DNA from 2 places in the Streptomyces sp. NPDC004435 genome. Region 1 is predicted to be linked to the other one. Evidence: riboswitches for the same ligand, from Rfam matches in the RefSeq annotation. Region 1 holds a riboswitch; the other holds the start of a gene.
The links. Region 1 has a riboswitch for cobalamin ahead of ACFYT9_RS18895 (CoA-acylating methylmalonate-semialdehyde dehydrogenase). Riboswitches for the same ligand answer to the same signal wherever they lie in the genome.
Positions count from the first base shown of each region.

Region 2: it holds a riboswitch for cobalamin, as region 1 does, so the genes downstream of both, ACFYT9_RS35960 (energy-coupling factor ABC transporter permease) here and ACFYT9_RS18895 (CoA-acylating methylmalonate-semialdehyde dehydrogenase) in region 1, are expected to answer to the same signal.

Region 1 covers NZ_JBIAMB010000009.1:264,499-268,947, forward strand. Annotated here, with positions in the region: gene ACFYT9_RS18890 (acyl-CoA dehydrogenase family protein) at 1-584, opposite strand, end outside; gene ACFYT9_RS18895 (CoA-acylating methylmalonate-semialdehyde dehydrogenase) at 590-2,089, opposite strand; cobalamin riboswitch at 2,302-2,486, opposite strand; gene ACFYT9_RS18900 (cobalamin-binding protein) at 2,533-3,453, shown strand; gene ACFYT9_RS18905 (short-chain fatty acyl-CoA regulator family protein) at 3,457-4,449, opposite strand, start outside.
Region 2 covers NZ_JBIAMB010000029.1:36,240-40,688, forward strand. Annotated here, with positions in the region: gene cbiQ (cobalt ECF transporter T component CbiQ) at 1-511, opposite strand, end outside; gene ACFYT9_RS35955 (energy-coupling factor ABC transporter substrate-binding protein) at 518-862, opposite strand; gene ACFYT9_RS35960 (energy-coupling factor ABC transporter permease) at 862-1,557, opposite strand; cobalamin riboswitch at 1,586-1,780, opposite strand; gene ACFYT9_RS35965 (PTS-dependent dihydroxyacetone kinase phosphotransferase subunit DhaM) at 1,974-2,381, opposite strand; gene dhaL (dihydroxyacetone kinase subunit DhaL) at 2,378-3,013, opposite strand; gene dhaK (dihydroxyacetone kinase subunit DhaK) at 3,021-4,013, opposite strand.

The DNA of each region.
Region 1 (4,449 bases):
TTGGGCCCGAAGGACACCCCGGGATCGTCACGCTCGACGACGAAGGCGGAGATCCCGCCCGGGCCGGGTGCGCCCGTCCTGGCCATCACGACGTACACCCCGGCGGCGCCCGCCCCGGAGATGAACTGCTTCACCCCGGACAGGACGTAGTGGTCGCCCTGCCGCTCGGCGCGGGTGCTCAGGGCGGCGGCGTCGGAGCCGGCGCCCGGCTCGGTCAGGCAGTAACTGCCCAGGACGGCCGCGGAACACAGGTCCGGCAGCCAGCGCGCGCGCTGGGCGGCGTCGCCGTACCGGTCGATCATCCAGCCGACCATGTTGTGGATGGAGAGGTACGCGGCGATGGACGGGCAGCCGGTGGCCAGCGTCTCGAAGACGACGACGCCGTCACTGCGGCTCAGGGCCGAACCGCCGTGCTCCTCACCGACGTACACCCCGCCGAGTCCGAGCTCCGCGGCCCGGCGGATCACGTCGACGGGGAAGTGCTTGTCCTGGTCCCAGGAGACCGCGTGGGGGGCCAGCTGCTCCTGCGCGAAGTCGAGGGTCACCTCGGCCAGCGCCAGCTGGTCCTCGGTCATGGTGCTCATCGCGCTCACCCCATCGTCGGGATCGTGAAGCTCGCACCCTCCTTGACCCCCGAGGGCCAGCGCGAGGTGACGGTCTTGGTGCGGGTGTAGAAGCGGATCGAGTCCGGTCCGTGCTGGTTCAGGTCGCCGAAGCCGGAACGCTTCCAGCCACCGAACGTGTGGTAGGCCACCGGCACGGGGATCGGCACGTTCACGCCGACCATGCCGGTGTTGACCCGGCGGGTGAACTCGCGGGCGGTGTCCCCGTCCCGGGTGAAGATCGCCACGCCGTTGCCGTACGGGTGCTCGCTGGGCAGCCGCAGCGCCTCGTCGAAGTCGGCGGCCCGGACGACGGAGAGGACCGGGCCGAAGATCTCCTCCTGGTAGACCCGCATCCGCGGGGTGACGCGGTCGAAGAGGGAGGCGCCGGCGAAGAAGCCGTCCTCGTGCCCGGCGAGGGCGAACCCGCGTCCGTCGACGACCAGTTCGGCTCCCTCGCCGACGCCGATGTCGACGTACCGGCGCACCCGGTCGAGCGCGTCCCGGCTGACCAGGGGACCGAAGTCGGCCTCGGGGTCGTCCGACCTGCCGATCCTGAGGCCGGCGATGCGCTCCTTCAGCGCGGCGACGAGGCGGTCCGCGGTCTCCTCGCCGACAGGCACGGCCACGGAGATGGCCATGCAGCGCTCGCCGGCCGAGCCGTAGCCGGCCCCGACGAGGGCGTCGACGGCCTGGTCGAGGTCGGCGTCGGGCATGACGATCATGTGGTTCTTGGCGCCGCCGAAGCACTGGGCGCGCTTGCCGTGGGCGGCCGCGGTGGCGTAGATGTGCGCCGCGATGGGAGTGGAGCCGACGAAGCCGAGGGCCTGCACGCGCGGGTCCTCGAGGAGGGTGTCGACGGCCTCCTTGCCGCCGTTCACCACGTTCAGCACGCCCGCCGGAAGCCCTGCCTCCAGGAAGAGTTCGGCGAGGCGGAGCGGTACGGAGGGGTCGCGCTCGGACGGCTTGAGGATGAAGGCGTTCCCGCAGGCCAGTGCGGGGGCCGCCTGCCACAGCGGAATCATGGCCGGGAAGTTGAAGGGCGTGATGCCCGCGACGACGCCCAGCGGGACGCGCAGCGAGTGCACGTCGATCCCGGTGCCCGCGTTGTCGGTGAACTCCCCCTTGAGCAGGTGGGGGATGCCGGCCGCGAACTCCACCACCTCCAGGCCGCGTTGGAGGTCGCCATGGGCGTCCGCCACGGTCTTGCCGTGCTCGGCGGAGAGCAGCCGGGCGAGGTTCTCCCGCTCGCCCTCGACGAGCTGGAGGAAGCGCAGGAGAACCCGGGCGCGCTTCTGGGGGTTCCACTCGCCCCACTCGCGCTGGGCCTCGACGGCGTCGGAGAGGGCGTGCTCGGTGTCGGCGCGCCCGGCCAGCGGGACGCGGGCCTGGACGGCGCCGGTGTTCGGGTCGTACACGTCGGCGTACAGGCCCGACGTGCCGGTGACGTGCTTTCCGCCGATGAAATGGGTGAGTTCACGGACCATGGATGCCTGCTCTCGTCAGGTGGGATCCGGGGATGGCGCGGCACACCGCCGCACGCGCCGGGTGGGGCGCGGAGCGAAGGGCATGCCTCGGGACAGCGACGGCGCGGGACCGTCGCAGAGCTAGGTGGACGCGGGAGACGCCGTCCGCTCCGCCGGATCACCAGGGTCGTGGGTACCAACCGGTGCCATGCGTGTCTGCTCCATCCTCGTGGACAACACGGAACGTCCGCGGCCGGTATCCTGACTCCCGGATCTCCGCGTGCCGCCCGCCTTCCCGACCGATCGGTCAGTGGCGTGTGGATGGCAGCACACTCCCCGGTCACAGTGGCGGGACCGTGCCGGACTCACACCGGCTTCCCTGCACCGCGGACCTTGTGCCCCGAAGATATAGTTGGACGTCCTAGTAAGTCCAGGGCCGTCACCCGCGCGCCTACAGTCGGCGCATGCGCATCGTCTCCCTGCTGCCGGCGGCCACGGACATCGTGGCCGACCTCGGACTCGCCTCCCACCTGGTCGGACGCACCCACGAATGCGACTGGCCGCCCGCCGAGGTCGCCTCCGTACCCGTCGTCACGCGGGCCGAATTCGACGCGAACTCGCTCAGCAGCCGGGAGATCTCGGCCGCGGTGGGCGGCGCGGAGCACCGCGGGTCCTCGCTCTACACCCTGGACACGGAAGCCCTCGCCGCGCTCGCTCCGGACGTCCTGCTCACCCAGGACCTCTGCCGGGTCTGCGCCGTGTCCTACGAGCCGGTCTCCCGCGCGGCGCGACTCCTGGACGCCGGCCCCCGCGTCCTGAGCCTGGAGCCCCGCACCCTGGACGACGTCCTCGACTGTCTCGTCACGGTGGGCGAGCTCCTGGGCGTCCGCGAGGCGGCCGAGCGCCGGCGGGCGGAGTGGCGCGGCCGGCTCGACGAGGTCCGGTCGGCCACGGCGGCCCGGCCGCGCCCGCGGGTCGTGGCCGTCGAGTGGCTCGACCCGCTCTGGCCCGCCGGGCACTGGGTGCCGGAGCAGATCGCCCGCGCGGGCGGCGAGGCGCTGCTCGCCGCCCCCGGGGAGCACACCGCGCCGATGACGTGGGAAGCGGTCCGGGCGGCCCGCCCGGACGTCCTTCTGCTGCTGCCGTGCGGGTTCCCTCCCGAACGGACCCTGACCGAGCTCGACCTGCTCACGGCGCTGCCCGGCTGGGCGGACCTTCCCGCCGTCCGCTCGGGCGAGGTGTGGGTCCTGGACGGGCCCGCCTACTTCAACCGGCCGGGACCTCGCGTCGTCCGGGGCGCGGAGGTCCTCGCCCACGTGCTGCACGGCGTACGGGTGGGGGAGCCCGTCACCGAGGCGGAGGCGCGGCGGCTGCCCCGGACCTGACGCCTACCTCTGGTCGCGGGCCACCGGGTACGGGACGAAGGTGCTGCTGCTCTCGTCGACGGCCAGCGTCCGGCCGAGGGGCGGGACGGCGCGCTGGGGACAGTCGAGGCGTTCGCAGAGCCGGCAGCCCATGCCGATCGGGGTGGCGGCCGAGGTGTTGTCGAGGTCGAGGCCGTCGGAGTACACGAGCCGGTGGGCGTGGCGGAGTTCGCAGCCCAGGCCGATCGCGAAGGTCTTGCCCGGTTCGCCCCAGCCGCCGCGGTGCCGGGTGACGGCCCGGGCGGTCCACAGGTACCGCTGCCCGTCGGGCATCGCCGCGATCTGGACGTGGATGCGGCCGGGCGCGGCGAATGCCTCGTACACGTTCCACAGGGGGCAGGTGCCGCCGGCGCGGGAGAAGTGGAAACCGGTGGCGGACTGGCGCTTCGACATGTTGCCGGCCCGGTCGACGCGGACGAAGGAGAAGGGCACCCCGCGCAGCCGGGGGCGCTGCAGGGTGCTCAGACGGTGGCAGACCGTCTCGTAGCCGAGCCCGAAACGGTCGGTGAGCCGCTCGATGTCGTAGCGGACCTCCTCGGCGGCCGTGTGGAAGGCGCCGTAGGGGAGGATCAGGGCGGCGGCGAAGTAGTTGGCGATGCCGATGCGGGCGAGGCGATGGGCGGGGGAGCCGGGCTCGAAGTCCTCGGTGGCGAGCCGGTCCAGCTCGTCGTCGTACTCCAGCAGGGCGAGCTGGGTGGCCATCCGGAAGGCCTGCTGGCCCGGCCGCAGCCGCCCGGAGAGGTGCAGCACCCGGCTCGCCGCGTCGTAGTGATGCAGCCGGTCGGAGTCGGCGGCGAGCCGGATCCGGTGCCGCTCGTCGAGCCGCCGGGCGAGGTTCTGGAGCACGTCCCCGGGGCGGATGCCGATCTCGCGGGCCAGCTTCTCGGCGGCGAGGTCGCTGTCGTGGAGGTAGTTCTGCCGCCGGTAGAAGAACTCCCGGATCTCCTCGTGCGGGGA
Region 2 (4,449 bases), on a different contig from region 1:
CGAGCCGCGCCGCCTGCGCCTGACGCACCTTGGCCTGGGCGTCGAGCAGCAGGAAGACGATCCGGTACATCACCAGGGCCACGTCCACCACCGGCGCCGGCACCCCGGCCCCGACCAGGCGCGGCAGCACGTCCGACACCGGTGTGGTGAACGCGAACAGCAGCACGCCCAGCGAGGCCGACGCCGTCCGCAGCAGCAGCTCTCCGGCGTGCACGGGCCCGTCCGGAGCCCAGGCCACGGCGCCCCCGGGCCCGCCCACCGCGAACAGCAGCGGAACGGCTCCGGTGACGCAGAAGCCCAGGGGGATCCGGAAGGCCCGCCACAGCTGCCGGCCCGGCACACCGGCCGGGCCGAGCAGGACGGCGAGGGTGGCCGCCGCGATCAGGGGCGCCCCCGGCCACGGCGGCAGACACACCGCGCAGAGCGTCAGACCGAAGCCGAGCGCGGCCTTCTCCGCCGGATGACGGCGGCGCCAGCGACTGCTGTGCGCCGCCGCGTCGATCGGCAGCATCCGCGGCTACGCGTCCGCGCCCGGGGCGCCGCTCTCCTCACGGGCCGCGGCCCGCTCCTCGCCCTGCCGGCGACCGCGCCGCACGCCGAAGTAGTAGGCGAGGACACCGGCGCCGAGGGCCGCCTGGAGGGCGAACAGCGCCGACTCGATCTCGCCGGACGGCGGCTCGTAGAGCGGGCTGAACCACGGCTCGTAGTCCGGCTTGATCTCGGTGATCGCCGTCTCGGCCTCCGCGTCCGCGCCGGCGAACGGCTCCTCCTTGTGGTCGCCGAGCCCGAGCACCAGGGGCAGGACCGCCAGCGCCGCCACGAGCGCCAGCAGCAGGGTGTTGATCTTCGCGTTCCGGCTCATCACGCCGCCGCCTCCTCGCGTCGCTTCGACTCCGTCCGGGTGAGCACGCCGAGACGCAGCAGGTCACCCTTGCTGGACTGCATGAGCAGCCGCACCACCAGCACGGTCAGCAGGCCCTCGCTCACGGCGAGCGGGATCTGCGTCACCGCGAAGATGGAGCCGAACTTCGCCAGCGACCCCGCGATGCCGGTGCCCGGGTCGGGGAAAGCGACGGCCAGCTGGACGCTGGTCACGCAGTAGGTGGACAGGTCGGCGACGAACGCGCCGAAGAAGACGCTCACCATCAGCGGCGCCCCGGACCGCTTCAGCAGCACATAGGCGCCGTACCCCGCCCAGGGGCCGACGATCGCCATCGAGAAGACGTTCGCCCCCAGCGTGGTCAGCCCGCCGTGGGCGAGCAGCAGCGCCTGGAAGAGGAGCGTGATGGTGCCGAGGACCGCCATGATCGGCGGCCGGAACAATATCGCGCCCAGTCCCGTACCCGTAGGGTGGGAGCAACTGCCCGTCACCGACGGCAGCTTGAGCGCGGACAGGACGAACGTGAAGGCGCCGGCGGCGCCGAGCAGCAGGGTGGACTCGGGGTTGGCGCGCACCTCGCGGGTGAGCGCGCGGACGCCGTGGACGACGAACGGGGCCGATGCGACGCCCCAGGCGGCCGCATGGACGGGGGGCAGATACCCCTCGGCGATATGCATGATCGGGAGACCCTCTCCAGCACCTCGTGGATGGACAACGCGCCCTGGCCGGTCTCCTGGCTGACGGTCATGACGCCCGACTCCGCCTTCCCATCCCGCGACGGTCTCCCGCGGCGGAACAGTGGCTTCCCCGAGGGGATGGAGCCGGACCTCCCGATCACAGTGGCGAGGGCCGCACCGGTACTGCACCGGTTTCCCGAACACCAAGGCGGTGCGACATTAGTGTGTTGACCTGCCTCATCACAATGCGGGGTCGGTCACTCGCGCTCGGACATCTCCCAAGGCCCGGCGCCGTGCGGGACCCGTTGTCAGACCCCCGCACTAGCGTGGACGTGTCCTAGTGCGTTGCTGCTGCTCGGACGAGGGCGCCCCGGCGGCGTGGAACCCGGCCGGGGCGCCCCGCTTACCTGCGGGCGTCAGACCTTGCGGTAGGCGTACGCCTCCGAGGCCGCCGCCGCGACCGCGTCCAGGTCCCCGCCGGCGCTCGCCGTCACCAGCGCGGCCACCGCGCCCTCCACGAAGGGCGCGTCCACCAGCCGGGTGCCCTCCGGAAGCTCGTCGCCCTCCGCGAGGAGCGCCTTCACCGTCAGTACGGCACTGCCCAGGTCCACCAGGACGGCCACCCCGGCGCCCGCGTCGACGGCCTTCGCGGCCTCGGCGATCAGGTCGGCGCTGGTGCCGAGCCCTCCGCCGGGCCCGCCGCCCGCCGCCGCGACCGGCGCCAGGTCGCCGCCGCCGGCGAGCCCCCGGGCCAGGTCGGCGACCGCCTCCGCGACGGCGCCGCTGTGCGAGACCAGCACGATCCCGACCCTGCCCCCGCTCACCGCCCCGCCCCCTCTCCTGTTCCGGCCGCCTCCGCCGTCTCCGCCAGCGCGGCGAAGAGCAGCGCCGAGGAGGTCGCCCCCGGATCCTGGTGGCCGACCGACCGCTCCCCGAGATAGCTGGCCCGGCCCTTGCGGGCGCGCAGCGGGACGGTCGCGAGCGCGCCCTCGTCGGCCGCGGCGCGCGCCGCGGCGAAGGACTCGGGCAGCGCCGCCACGGCGGGGGTCAGCGCGTCCAGCATCGTCTTGTCGCCCGGTACGGCTCCGCCGAGCTGCCCGACGGCGGCGACCCCGGCCGCGAGCGCGTCCGCGAGCTCGGCCCGCGTGACCTCCCCGCCCTCGCCGAGCGCCTTGCCGGCCCGGCGCAACAGCGTCCCGTAGAGCGGCCCCGAGGCCCCGCCCACCGTGGAGATCAGCTGCCGCCCGGCGGTCACGAGGACCGCGCCCGGTGTCGCGGGCGGCTCCTTCGCCAGCGTGTCGGCGACGGCGGCGAACCCGCGCCGCAGATTGGCGCCGTGGTCCGCGTCGCCGATCGCCGCGTCCAGCTCGGTCAGGCGCCCGGCCTCCCGCTCCACCGCCGCCGCCACGGCCGCCATCCAGCGCACCGCGAACGCGGCGCCGTACGTCTCCGTCATCGTCCCCTCACCGGCCCCATCGCAGCGCGGCCGTCGACACCGGCGCGTCCCACAGCCGCAGCAGCTCCTCGTCCGCCGCGCACACCGTCACCGAGCACCCCGCCATGTCGAGCGAGGTCACGTAGTTCCCGACCAGCGTCCGCGCCACCGGCACCCGGCGCGCGTCGAGGACCCGCCGCACCTCGGCGTTGAACCCGTACAGCTCCAGCAGTGGCGTCGCCCCCATGCCGTTCACCAGCAGCAGCACCGGATCCGACGGCCGCAGGTCGTCGAGGACCGCGTCGACGGCGACCTCGGCGATCTCCCGCGCGGTCATCATCCCGCGCCGCTCCCGCCCCGGCTCGCCGTGGATGCCGACGCCCAACTCCAGCTCCCCGGGCGGAAGGTCGAAGGTCGGGCTGCCCTTGGCGGGCGTGGTGCAGGCGCTCAGCGCGACCCCGAACGACCGCGACCGCGCGACCACCCGCCGGGCCAGCGCCTCCACCCGCTCCAGCGGGGCGCCCTCGTCGGCCGCCGCCCCGGCCAGCTTCTCCACGAAGAGGGTGGCCCCGGTCCCGCGCCGCCCCGCCGTGTACAGGCTGTCGGTCACGGCCACGTCGTCGTCGACGAGCACCCGGGCGACCTGGATGCCCTCGTCCTCGGCGAGTTCGGCGGCCATCTCGAAGTTCAGCACGTCACCCGTGTAGTTCTTCACCACGAACAGCACCCCCGCCCCGCTGTCCACCGCCGCCGCGGCCCGCACCATCTGGTCCGGCACCGGCGAGGTGAACACCTCCCCGGGACACGCCCCGTCGAGCATCCCCGGCCCCACGAACCCCGAGTGCAGCGGCTCGTGCCCCGACCCGCCCCCCGACACCAGCGCGACCTTCCCGGCCACCGGCGCGTCCCTCCGCACCACGACCCGCCGCTCCACGTCCACGGTCAGCTCGGGATGCGCCGCGGCCAGTCCGCGCAGGGCGTCGGCGACGACGGTCTCGGGCACGTTGATCAGCATCCTCATGGATACCTCCTGGTGAGGCTGGCAGGCAGGTGGCTGAGCAGGTTATTTGCAGGTCAGAGTGGGCGAGACCGGTTGTTGATCTCGGTGCCTGATTGACCATCAGGGGCGCGTCGGGCTGGGCGCACTTTGCACCTGTGCATGATGGCGCAATTATCCGCTGGGAGGGTGGTCGCGCACCGGTGCGTCGCGGCCGCAAGCGGCCGATCCCGTGCCGGCAGGCTTCGTGCGGCGCCCCGGGGCTCAGTCGAAGCGGGGGGACGACGGGTTTGAAGCCCTGGCGCGCTGCTTGCCGTGCGCACGGACTCGGCATTCGACGCTCATTCGCGACTACGCAGGGGTCGAAGCCGCGGTGGTGGGGGACGGCATCGCCGCGTTCCGCCTGCTCGGCGGGCACCGGCGGGCACCGGCCGGCACCGGCCGCCCTCGGGTGGCGGCC